DNA from 3 places in the Sphingobium sp. SA2 genome. Region 1 is predicted to be linked to each of the others. Evidence: riboswitches for the same ligand, from Rfam matches in the RefSeq annotation. Region 1 holds a riboswitch; each other region holds the start of a gene.
What was found. Region 1 has a riboswitch for cobalamin ahead of cobW (cobalamin biosynthesis protein CobW). Riboswitches for the same ligand answer to the same signal wherever they lie in the genome.
Positions count from the first base shown of each region.

Region 2: another riboswitch for cobalamin. It lies ahead of OVY48_RS18890 (TonB-dependent receptor domain-containing protein); the one in region 1 lies ahead of cobW (cobalamin biosynthesis protein CobW).
Region 3: another riboswitch for cobalamin. It lies ahead of OVY48_RS10140 (TonB-dependent receptor plug domain-containing protein); the one in region 1 lies ahead of cobW (cobalamin biosynthesis protein CobW).

Region 1 covers NZ_JAPMXX010000001.1:154,417-157,692, forward strand. The annotation lists gene cobN (cobaltochelatase subunit CobN) at 1-202, opposite strand, end outside; gene cobW (cobalamin biosynthesis protein CobW) at 213-1,250, opposite strand; cobalamin riboswitch at 1,432-1,661, opposite strand; gene OVY48_RS00775 (HoxN/HupN/NixA family nickel/cobalt transporter) at 1,749-2,795, opposite strand; partial or broken gene OVY48_RS00780 (TonB-dependent receptor) at 2,877-3,276, opposite strand, start outside.
Region 2 covers NZ_JAPMXX010000006.1:2,300,775-2,304,050, forward strand. The annotation lists gene OVY48_RS18890 (TonB-dependent receptor domain-containing protein) at 1-1,436, opposite strand, end outside; cobalamin riboswitch at 1,580-1,786, opposite strand; gene OVY48_RS18895 (fatty acid desaturase) at 1,786-2,670, shown strand; gene OVY48_RS18900 (adenosylcobinamide amidohydrolase) at 2,883-3,276, shown strand, end outside.
Region 3 covers NZ_JAPMXX010000006.1:529,244-532,519, reverse strand. The annotation lists gene OVY48_RS10145 (ABC transporter substrate-binding protein) at 1-162, shown strand, start outside; gene OVY48_RS10140 (TonB-dependent receptor plug domain-containing protein) at 239-2,116, opposite strand; cobalamin riboswitch at 2,321-2,551, opposite strand; gene OVY48_RS10135 (ribose-phosphate pyrophosphokinase) at 2,641-3,276, opposite strand, start outside.

The sequences.
Region 1 (3,276 bases):
GGTGCATAAGCGCTGCCAGATTGGCGAGCCGCAGCGAAGGAAATGTCGCATCGTCTGCACGGGCCTGATGCCATGCCGCCGCGAACGCCCCCAGATCGCTGTCCGAAAAGGACAGGACCACAAGATCCGCAGGCTCTTGCCCCAGATCCTGCGGGACGGCGGTTTCCTCCATCCCGTGCGTTTCGCGGAAAATGACGTGCATCGCCTGCGCCTTACGCCAGCAGCACCGCGCGAATGGCGTCTGGATCGACATGATCGTGCTCAGCAATGGCGACCAGCGTGGTGCGGCGCGGCTCGTCAGGCCGCCACGGACGGTCGTACTGGTGGCGCACCCGCGCGCCTACCGCCTGCACCAGCAGCCGCATCGGCTTGCCCGCAACGGCGGCATAGCCCTTCACGCGCAGGATATGGTGATCGCGCGCCAGCGTTTCGATCCGCGCGACAAGGGCCGCCGGATCGGCAATTTCGCCCCATTCGATAACGGCGCTGTCAAAATCATCGTGTTCGTGATCATCATCCCCATCATGGTGCGATGGGCGCGCGGCGATGTCGTCCTCGGCGGCGGCATCAAGCCCCAGAATCACGCGCGGATCGACCACGCCTTCGGTCAGTTCGATCACCGGCACCGGGCGGCCAAGCTCTGCCGCGATGATCGCGCGTGCGGCGGCAACGCCTTCGGGTCCGGCCAGATCAACCTTGGTCAGCAGGATCATATCGGCGCAGGCAAGCTGGTCCTCGAACACTTCGGACAGCGGCGTTTCGTGATCGATGCTCGGATCGGCGGCGCGCTGGGCGTCAAGCGCGGCCACATCGGGCGCAAACCGGCCTGCCGCAACCGCCTCGGCATCGGCCAGCGCCAGCACGCCGTCCACGGTGATCCGGCTGCGGATCGCTGGCCAGTCAAACGCCTTGAGCAGCGGCTTTGGCAACGCCAGACCCGATGTCTCGATCAGGATGTGATCCGGGCGGGGATCAAGCGCGAGGAGCTTCTCGACCGTAGGAATGAAATCGTCCGCCACGGTGCAGCAGATGCAGCCATTGGCCAGTTCGACGATGTTTTCCGCCGGGCAGTCTGGAATGGCGCAGGATGCAAGAATGTCGCCATCCACACCCAGCGTACCGAATTCGTTGACCACCACCGCCAGCCTGCGGCCGCCCGCATTGCGGATCAGGTGGCTGATAAGCGTGGTTTTCCCCGCGCCCAGAAAGCCCGTGATGATGGTGACAGGCACCTTTGACAGGTCGGCCACAAGCAATTCCTCCGCGCGCCAGAGCGACAAACGGCGGGGCTTGCCGGACAAGTCCGGTCGGCGCGCGACGACGGGCGAGCGCGACAAAGCACCCGTTACCACGCGACCGTGCAGCCCCAGCCACACAGCTTCGTCGCTCAGACGGAGAGTTACCGTGCCGTGACCATCCCCTGGATCAGGCAAGAGCGACCGGTGCGCCGGCAGGTCTCCTGGCTCGCGGGTCACAGCTTGATGCACGCCTTCCCAGACTTGGCGCTTGCGCGCTGTCCAGTGGCCGCCCCTGAGTTCAGGAGCATATGCATCGCGCTATCCGCTTACAGTTGCAGGGACAGCCACGGATTTGGGAGCAAGCCCCCGCACCGCATTCCCGATTAAGCCCCTTGCGAGGGCACCGGCGCGATCATCGAAGGGCGGAATCAACCCGTCCTTCGCCATGCGCCCTAGACGAAGATCGGAGCCAAGCCAATTGATGATGTTGCTTCATGCAACGATGGACGATCAGGTAACGACAGAAACCTCGATCTCATCGAACCGCTTCCAGCGATAGATCGCGTAACTCGCCAGCCAACAGAACACGAAAAGTCCGATGATGGCGAAGCCCAGACCATTGAAATTTTCGCCCAATTCAATGGCGATCCGCCATGGGGCACCCGTAAGGGCCAGTTTGTCGCCAATCAGGGCCAGCGTTTCGATTCCACCAATGACAATCGCCACGATGGCCGAGATCAGGGTGATTGTGATGTTGTAGTAGAGCTTGCGGATCGGCTTCACGAAGGCCCATTCATAAGCGCCCAGCATCACCACGCCGTCCGCCGTATCGATGAGGGCCATACCGACCGCGAACAGGGCGGGCAGGACCAGGATTGTCCCGATCGACAGGCCATCGGCGGCCTGGCTGGCCGACATGCCCAGAATGGCAACTTCGGTTGCGGTATCGAACCCAAGCCCGAACAGAAACCCCAGCGGGGCCATATGCCAGCTTTTGTTCACAAGGCGGAACATCGGCCTGAACAGTCTGGAAAGCAGACCGCGCCCACCCAATAACAGATCAAGATCGTCCTCGACATAGCTGCCGCCTGCACGAACATGCGCAAAGGTCCGCCAGACAGAGCGCAGGATGACCAGGTTCATGCCGGCGATCGTGAACAGGAAAAGCGCGGAAATCACGGTTGCAATCACGCCGCCGATTTCCTTGAAGGCGCCGAACTGCGACAGCGCGCTGGCCGTCACCGCAATGATGATCGATGCTATGGCAATGATCCCGGAATGCCCGATCGCAAACCAGAAGCCGGCCGAAACCGGGCGCTGACCATCCTGCATCAGTTTGCGCGTCACATTGTCGATGGCCGCAATATGATCGGCATCGACCGCATGGCGCAGGCCAAGCCCCCAGGCAAGCACAGCGGTGCCGAGCATTAACGGCTGCGCATGAAACAGGCTGAATGCCCAGACCCAGACGCCAATGTTGGCGGCGATCAATCCGGCAAACAAGGCACCAATTCGTAGGCGCAGAGACAGGGATGGCAGTGTCTTCGTGAGGGGCATGATTGGCTCGGCGATTAAGGAATGTACAAACGGAGGATGGCGCAGCAGACGTGCTGCAGCGCCGCCCATCAAGGGATTTCGCTAGAAATTGACCTTTGCGCCAATCCTCACGGTTCGAGGCTCGACCACACGACTCAACCGGCCTTCCACCGGAGCACCTGCATCAAAGGCGGGGATGTAGGACTCGTAATAATAGGCGATGTCCTTGTCCCGGCTGTCGAAGATGTTCAGCACTTCTCCAAATATCTCGACCTTCTTGCCCGTCCACGCGGCGCGGGCATTCATGACGGTGCTGCCCCGATCCCGGACACTGTTGTCCTCGACAAGCGGAGAAGGTCCGAGGTGGCGCACCCGAATGCTGGCTTCCCAGGGATCAAGAATGATGGCGGCACCGGCTGAAGCCGCGTTCTCAAATGCATTAGGGATGTGATCGCCATTGTCGAAGCGGGCATGGCTGGCAGTATAGTTTCCATCAAGCGCA
Region 2 (3,276 bases), on a different contig from region 1:
TCTGAGTCGCGCCGGAAGAAGGTGGCACTGGCCTGCAACCGCCCGTTGACGAGATTCTGGGTGACCCCGGCGTCCCAGCCCTTCGAGCTTTCCGGCTGGAGCAGCTGATTGCCGAAGTCGCTTTGCAGCTGGAACAGCGACGGTGCCTTGAACCCCTCGGCATAGCTGGCGCGCACTGTCGTGCCGGTCTGGCTCACCGTGTAAACGCCGCTCGCCCCAAAGGTGGTGGCTCCGCCAAAGCGGTTGTGGTCATCATGCCGAACGCCGCCGGTCAGGGTCAGGCCCGTCACCGGTGTCGCCACGATCTGCCCGTAAACGCTGTCGATCCGGGCCCGTCCGATGGAAGGACGCGCACCAAAACTGCTGCTGGAAAAGCGCGATGTCTCGCGTTCCAGTCCACCCGTCAGCTGCCAGCCTTCTGCGATATCGAACATGCCCTGATATTCGATACGTTCGTTGCGGCCATTGCCGACAAAGGTCTCGGCAGGCAGGCCGACAAGGCTGAAGTTGCGGCGACGGGTGTCGGTGTACGCATAGCCCAGCCGGTTACGGAAGCGACCGTCGAACAGCGTGGCGTTAACTCCGGTATAGCCGACGATTTCGCGGGTGCGCGATTCCTCGTTCACATCACCAAAGGCAAAGGTTGGTGGAGGGAAGCCATCGATATTCACCCGGCCTTCCGAATACCAGCCGCGCGCATCGAGCGACAACCAGTCGCTCAGCGCCAGATTGAAACTACCGTTGGCACCGTAATTTTCATAGCCATCCTTTTCGATGCCGCCGCGCGCTTCGCTGAATGAGGAGATGCCATCGGTGCGGAAGTATCCTGCGCCCACGCTGGCCGAAAACGGACCGGCTTTTCCGGCAATGTTGCCAACCAGCTGTCCAGTATCGCGATAGCCATATTCGCCGCGTACGTTGACTGTCAGGGCGTCCGTCGGCTGGCGAGTGATCATGTTGATAACCCCGCCGATCGCTTGGCTGCCCCAAAGCACCGACGATGGTCCGCGCAAAACCTCAATTCGCTCGATGTTGCCGATCAGCAGATTGCCGAAGTTGAAGCCGCCCCCCGGCGACGAAGGGTCGTTGAGCTTGATGCCATCGACCAGCGCCACGGTCTGATCGCTCTCTGCACCGCGAATGAACACCGATGTGGATGTCCCGACGCCGCCGTTGCGCGTGATGCTGACACCCGGCACGGTTCGCAGGATATCGGCGACGGTTTGGGTCTGCCGCCGCTCGATTTCGGCCGAATCGATCACCGTGATGGATTGGCCGACCCTTTCGACGGGCTGGGCGCTGCGGTTGGCGGTGACGACGATGACCGGTTCGTGCGGCGACATGGTGCGGACATCATCCTGCGCGTGCGCAATGAAGGTGCCGCAAAGCCCGAGAGCTGCGGTGGAAACGGTCACTTTTAAGAACAGATTTTGCATGTGTATCCCCTGTCAAACAACAAGGGGTTGCTCGCACCAATGGCACGACAGAGCGTTCGCTGGCTTGTCACCCGCGCGCGCCACCCCAATCGATGTCGTCACGCGAGGATTGACCTCGATCACGCTGAACACCCCGTCCGCGCAAAGGACCGACTACAACAGGCAGGTCTCCTGGCTCCCGGGTCAACACGCTCGCCCCGCCTTCCCAAGTGCAAATGCACCCAGTGGCATGAAGGGGCGACCGCTCTCCGGTCACAGTTGCGGGGACAGCCACGGATTACAGGGGTAGATACCTGCTTCCGCGTTCCCTATTAATCCCATCTCTGGGAACCTGTTGCGGCGTCGCAATATGGCGAGCAAAACCGCATTGCAAGGAAAATGCTGTGCTGACCTTCATTACTGGCGGGTCCCGCTCGGGCAAAAGCGCGCCCGCCACACCAACACCATCCATGATTGTGACCAACGTATCCAGCGGCGCGACCCGGACCAGCATTTTCCCAAATCTCCGCGCGCAATGTTCTGGCTGCTGGTCCGCAGCATCACCGGTCTCAACTATTATCGGGTGGCGCGCGCTGGACGCATCTGGGCACCCATCGCCAATTTCCACAATCCCAAACGCTTCGGTTTCGATTACCGCCTGTCGCTGCGCCTACGCTATGTCGCATGGGCCGTGCTGGTCTATGGCGCGATATTGTGGTCGCCCTTTCGCTGGCAGATACTGGGCCTGATCCTCATCCCGCAATTTTTCTGGGTCAATGTCTTCAACCGCATCCGCGCCATGGCCGAGCATAACGGCCTCCCCGATAATCACGAACTCAACGGCACCCGCACCGTCATCCCGACCTTGCTCGACAGGCTCCTCATCGGGCCGCTCAACATCAGCTATCATCTGGAACATCACCTCTTCCCGTCCGTCCCCTGGCATAATCTGCGCCGCCTGCACCTCCATCTGATGGCCAACCCAACCTGTGCGGCGAACGCGCATGTGTCGCGCGGATATTGGGGCATGATCCGGGAGCTCATGCCGACGCGTGGCGTGAGCGGGAGTGACGGGGGATTGGGTGAGGCGGCAGCCCAAAGATCTCCCGGACGCTATTGCGCCATCCTTTTGCAGGTGGATGGAGCAGACATGATTGCCACACGCAGACGTCTCCACGATTGCGAAGGCTGCATCAACGGTATGTTTGCAAAAATCGAAAAACCGTCGAGCATTCTTTGTCGTATACTCGAATAAAGCACCAATATTTCTTACCAATTTTCCAGAGCTCATGGATATGATCGGGCAGAGATATTCTGGTGCAGCAAAACCAGATTAACGGATGCTTAGTTTTGGGAGAGTATTTTTACTTGTAGCAGTTGTTAGCCTTGAGCCGCGTGTACATACCTACGCACAGAGGCGCATGGTTAGTGTTGCAAGCGCAGTGATATCGTGCGAGGCAGGTCTTGATGAATCCATTTTCCGTTCACTGTGCCAGCCCTTTCCTTGTTGCCTCGTTCCCTCAACCACAAGCTGTTTTGAGTTGGTCGCTGACGCGGCCAGGCTTCGCAGAAGTCAGCAGTGTCGCATGGCTCTATGTCCGGGATGCCGATCTGAGCATGGATGTCGATCCAGCCTTGCTGCTTAGAAAAAGCATGCAGTCGGCGGGATTGACGGATGCGGTCCACCTCATGACATCTCGAGATATCACCAAGCATCACATGTCTCAGGCGTCCTTCGGGCGGGCTACGGCCAGCTGCCTGGCGACCGTCGGTCTTGGTAATGCGGTGCGCGTCGGTTCTGCACCCGTTGCTCATCAGGATGTCGGGACGATCAACCTCCTCGTGCATGTCGATCGCCCTC
Region 3 (3,276 bases), on a different contig from region 1:
AGCGCGACGCAGACGGTGACTGATCAGGGCACCGAAATGCTGCACCATCCCGCGCTGCGCAGCATCCCGCGCATCGCCATTCCGCAGGCGTGGACGGTGTGCGGCGGCCCCGCTTATGTGCAGGCGGCGCAGGCGATCGCCCGCGCGGTCAAGCCGCGCTGACCCCTCCCCGCCAACGACCCGGCGTTGGCAAGGCCTAGCCTGCCTTGCGCGGTCTGATGGCGGGGACGGGATCATATCAGAAGCTCAGGCGCACGCCGCCATAGGCCGACAGGCCGAGCGTCTGGGTGCCGTAGCTGACCTGATACCATTTATCGAACAGGTTGATGACGCGGCCATACAGCTCGACCCGGTCGGTGATGCCGTAGGAGGCGAGCAGGTCGACCACTGTATAGGCCTCAGTCGCGCCGCCAAAGCCCGACGAGTCGCCATCATGATAGCGCACCCGCGCGGTCATCGACGCGCGTTCGGCCGGGGTCAGGATGACCGATGTGGTGCCGGTATAGCGCGGGCGGCCGCTGTTGACATAGACACCGTCCATGTCGCGATCGATTTCATGGTCGGTATAGCCATAGGTCTGGCTGACACCCAGCCAGGGCAGCGGCTGGGCGGTGACGCCGATCTCTATCCCCTCCGCGCGGGTGCGGCCGAACTGGCCATAGCCGCCAAAGGGCGGACGGCTGCCGTCGAAGTTGATCTCGTTGGTCTTGCGGGTGAAGAAATAGCTGACCTGCGCGGTCAGCCCTTCGGTCAGCGCCAGGTCGAAGCCGATGTCGCCGCCCCGGCTGGTTTCGACCTCAAGGTCTGGGTTGCCATAGGTGGGGTCGAACAATTGATAGAGGCCCGGTGCCTTGGCCCCGGTGCCATAACTGGCGCGCAGCTTGAGCGCGCCCAGCGCATAAGCCAGCGTGCCGCGATAGGTGTCGAACGTGCCGAAGCGGCTATTATCGTCGACCCGCGCCGCGCCGGTCAGGGTAAGCCCCGCGAGCGGCCGCAGCGCGATTTCGGCATAGGCCGACCGCGTGTTGACGCGGGCGGGGAAAGCACCGGAAAAGCTGGTGATCTGGGTCGTCTTCTCCCGCTCATAATTGCCCCCTGCGGCCAGGCTGACCGGGCCGGTGCCGCCATAGGCGAGCGCCAGCGTCAGCTCGTCCTTGGTGCCGCGGAACAGGTCGCCCTCGGCCCGGTTCCAGGTGCCGAAATAGCGGCGGCGCGCGGCGTAGCGGCTGGCGGTCAGGTCAGCGGTGAACTGGCCGTCCAGGCTCTTGTAGCTGGCCTGGCCGGCGGCGGCATAGTCGCGCGTTTTGGCGGTATCGTCGCTGTCCGACGTCGTATTGTCGAGATCGCTGAAGGCATCGAACCAATAGCCGATCGCCTGCAGCGACAAGGTGTCGGTCGCCTGATAGCCGACCCGGCCGCTAAAGCCGTAGCGGCGATATTCGTCCTTTTCGGTGGCCGACCCTGCGGGGCTGGCGGTGCGGGGATCGGCGAGCGAGGGGCCGTCATGGCGATAGCCGGTCGCGCTCAGGCGGAAATCGAGCGCGCCGCTCTTGCCCAGCAGCGATGCGCCGCCGCTGCGCATGCCATAGGAACCGGCCTCGGCCTCTGCATTGACCTGCAAACCCTCTTCGGTCGCGCGTTGGGTGATGATGTTGATGACGCCGCCGACCGCGTCGGAGCCATAGAGCGAGCTTTGGTTGCCGCGCAGGATTTCGACCCGGTCGATGTCGCGGCTGGTCAGGTGGTCGGCCTGGAACTGGGTGCTGATCGCACTGGGATCACCCAGCTCGATACCGTCGATCAGCCAGAGAATCTCATTATTGTTCGATCCCCGGATGCGGACGCTGGTCAACTGGCCGGGGCGATCGGCCGTCGTCTGCACGCCGGGCGCGTCCTGCAATATGTCTTTCAGGAAGAGGATCTGGTTGCGTTGGATATCGGCACGGGTGATGATCGACACCGCGCTACCGATCTCGCGCGCTTCGCTGGTGACGCGCGAGGCGGTGACGATGATGGGTGTGCTGTTGCCGCTCAGGTCCGAAATCTGTTCGGGGGCCTGCGCGAAAACGGGGCTGGCAGCGCTGAGCGCCAGCAGGGATATGCCGTATTTAATCATGTATAGTCTCCTCCCGCGCCGAGCGATAGCGGGCGGTGGAGCATGTCGATGATGGGCGTATGGCCCGCCGATCGACGGCCGACGCAGGGCGACGAACCGGCGCATATATAGCCCAGCGTCCCACGACGGTTGCGGCCCCGGCCGCCTTCCTGTCGTCGCTCAGACGGAGAGTTACCGTGCCGCGGCCATCCCCTGGACCAAGGCAAGAGCGACCAGAACGCCGGCAGGTCTCCTGGCTCACGGGTCATGGCGTCATGTACGACCTTCCCAGACGTTTGACGGTCCAGTGGCTGCTTCCTTCGAAGAGGAAGCCGTGTACATCACGCTCACCGCTTACAGTTGCAGGGACAGCTGCGGCTTTGGATGGTGTGAGCCATCCGCACCGCCTTCCCTTTTAAGCCTCGATCAAGAGGCACCGGCGCGATCTTTGCCCGTTGCGCTCAAGCGAGCGCTACGGACGGCAGCCCGATAGCGGGCGGCAAGGCATCACGCAAGGCGGCAATTGCCGCCCCGGCTTCATGCTGTCAGTCGAACAGGCTGGACACCGAACTTTCATCGGCAATGCGCTTGATCGCTTCGCCCAGTAGCGGGGCGATGGGCAGGTGGCGGACCTTCTTGGCGGTATTGACCGCCTCGGTCCCCTGGATCGTGTCGGTGATGACCAGTTCCAGCAGGTCGGAGGCATCCACGCGCGCGACCGCGCCGCCCGACAGCACGCCATGGCTGACATAGGCGACGACATCCTCGGCCCCGGCGGCCTTGAGCGCGGAGGCCGCGTTGCACAGCGTCCCCGCCGAATCGACGATATCGTCGATCAGGACGCAGAAACGCCCGGCCACGTCGCCGATGATGTTCATCACTTCCGATTCGCCCGCGCGCTCACGCCGCTTGTCGACGATGGCGAGCGGGGCGTTGTCGAGCCGCTTGGCCAGCGCCCGCGCGCGCACCACGCCGCCGACGTCGGGCGACACGACCATCAAATTGCGATCGCCAAAGCGCGCCTGAATGTCCGCCGACATGACCGGCGCACCGAACAGATTGTCGGTCGGAATATCGAAGAAGCCCTGGATCTGGCCGGCGTGCAAATCGACCGACAGCACGCGGTCGGCGCCCGCCTTGGTGATCAGGTTCGCGACCAGCTTGGCGCTGATCGGGGTGCG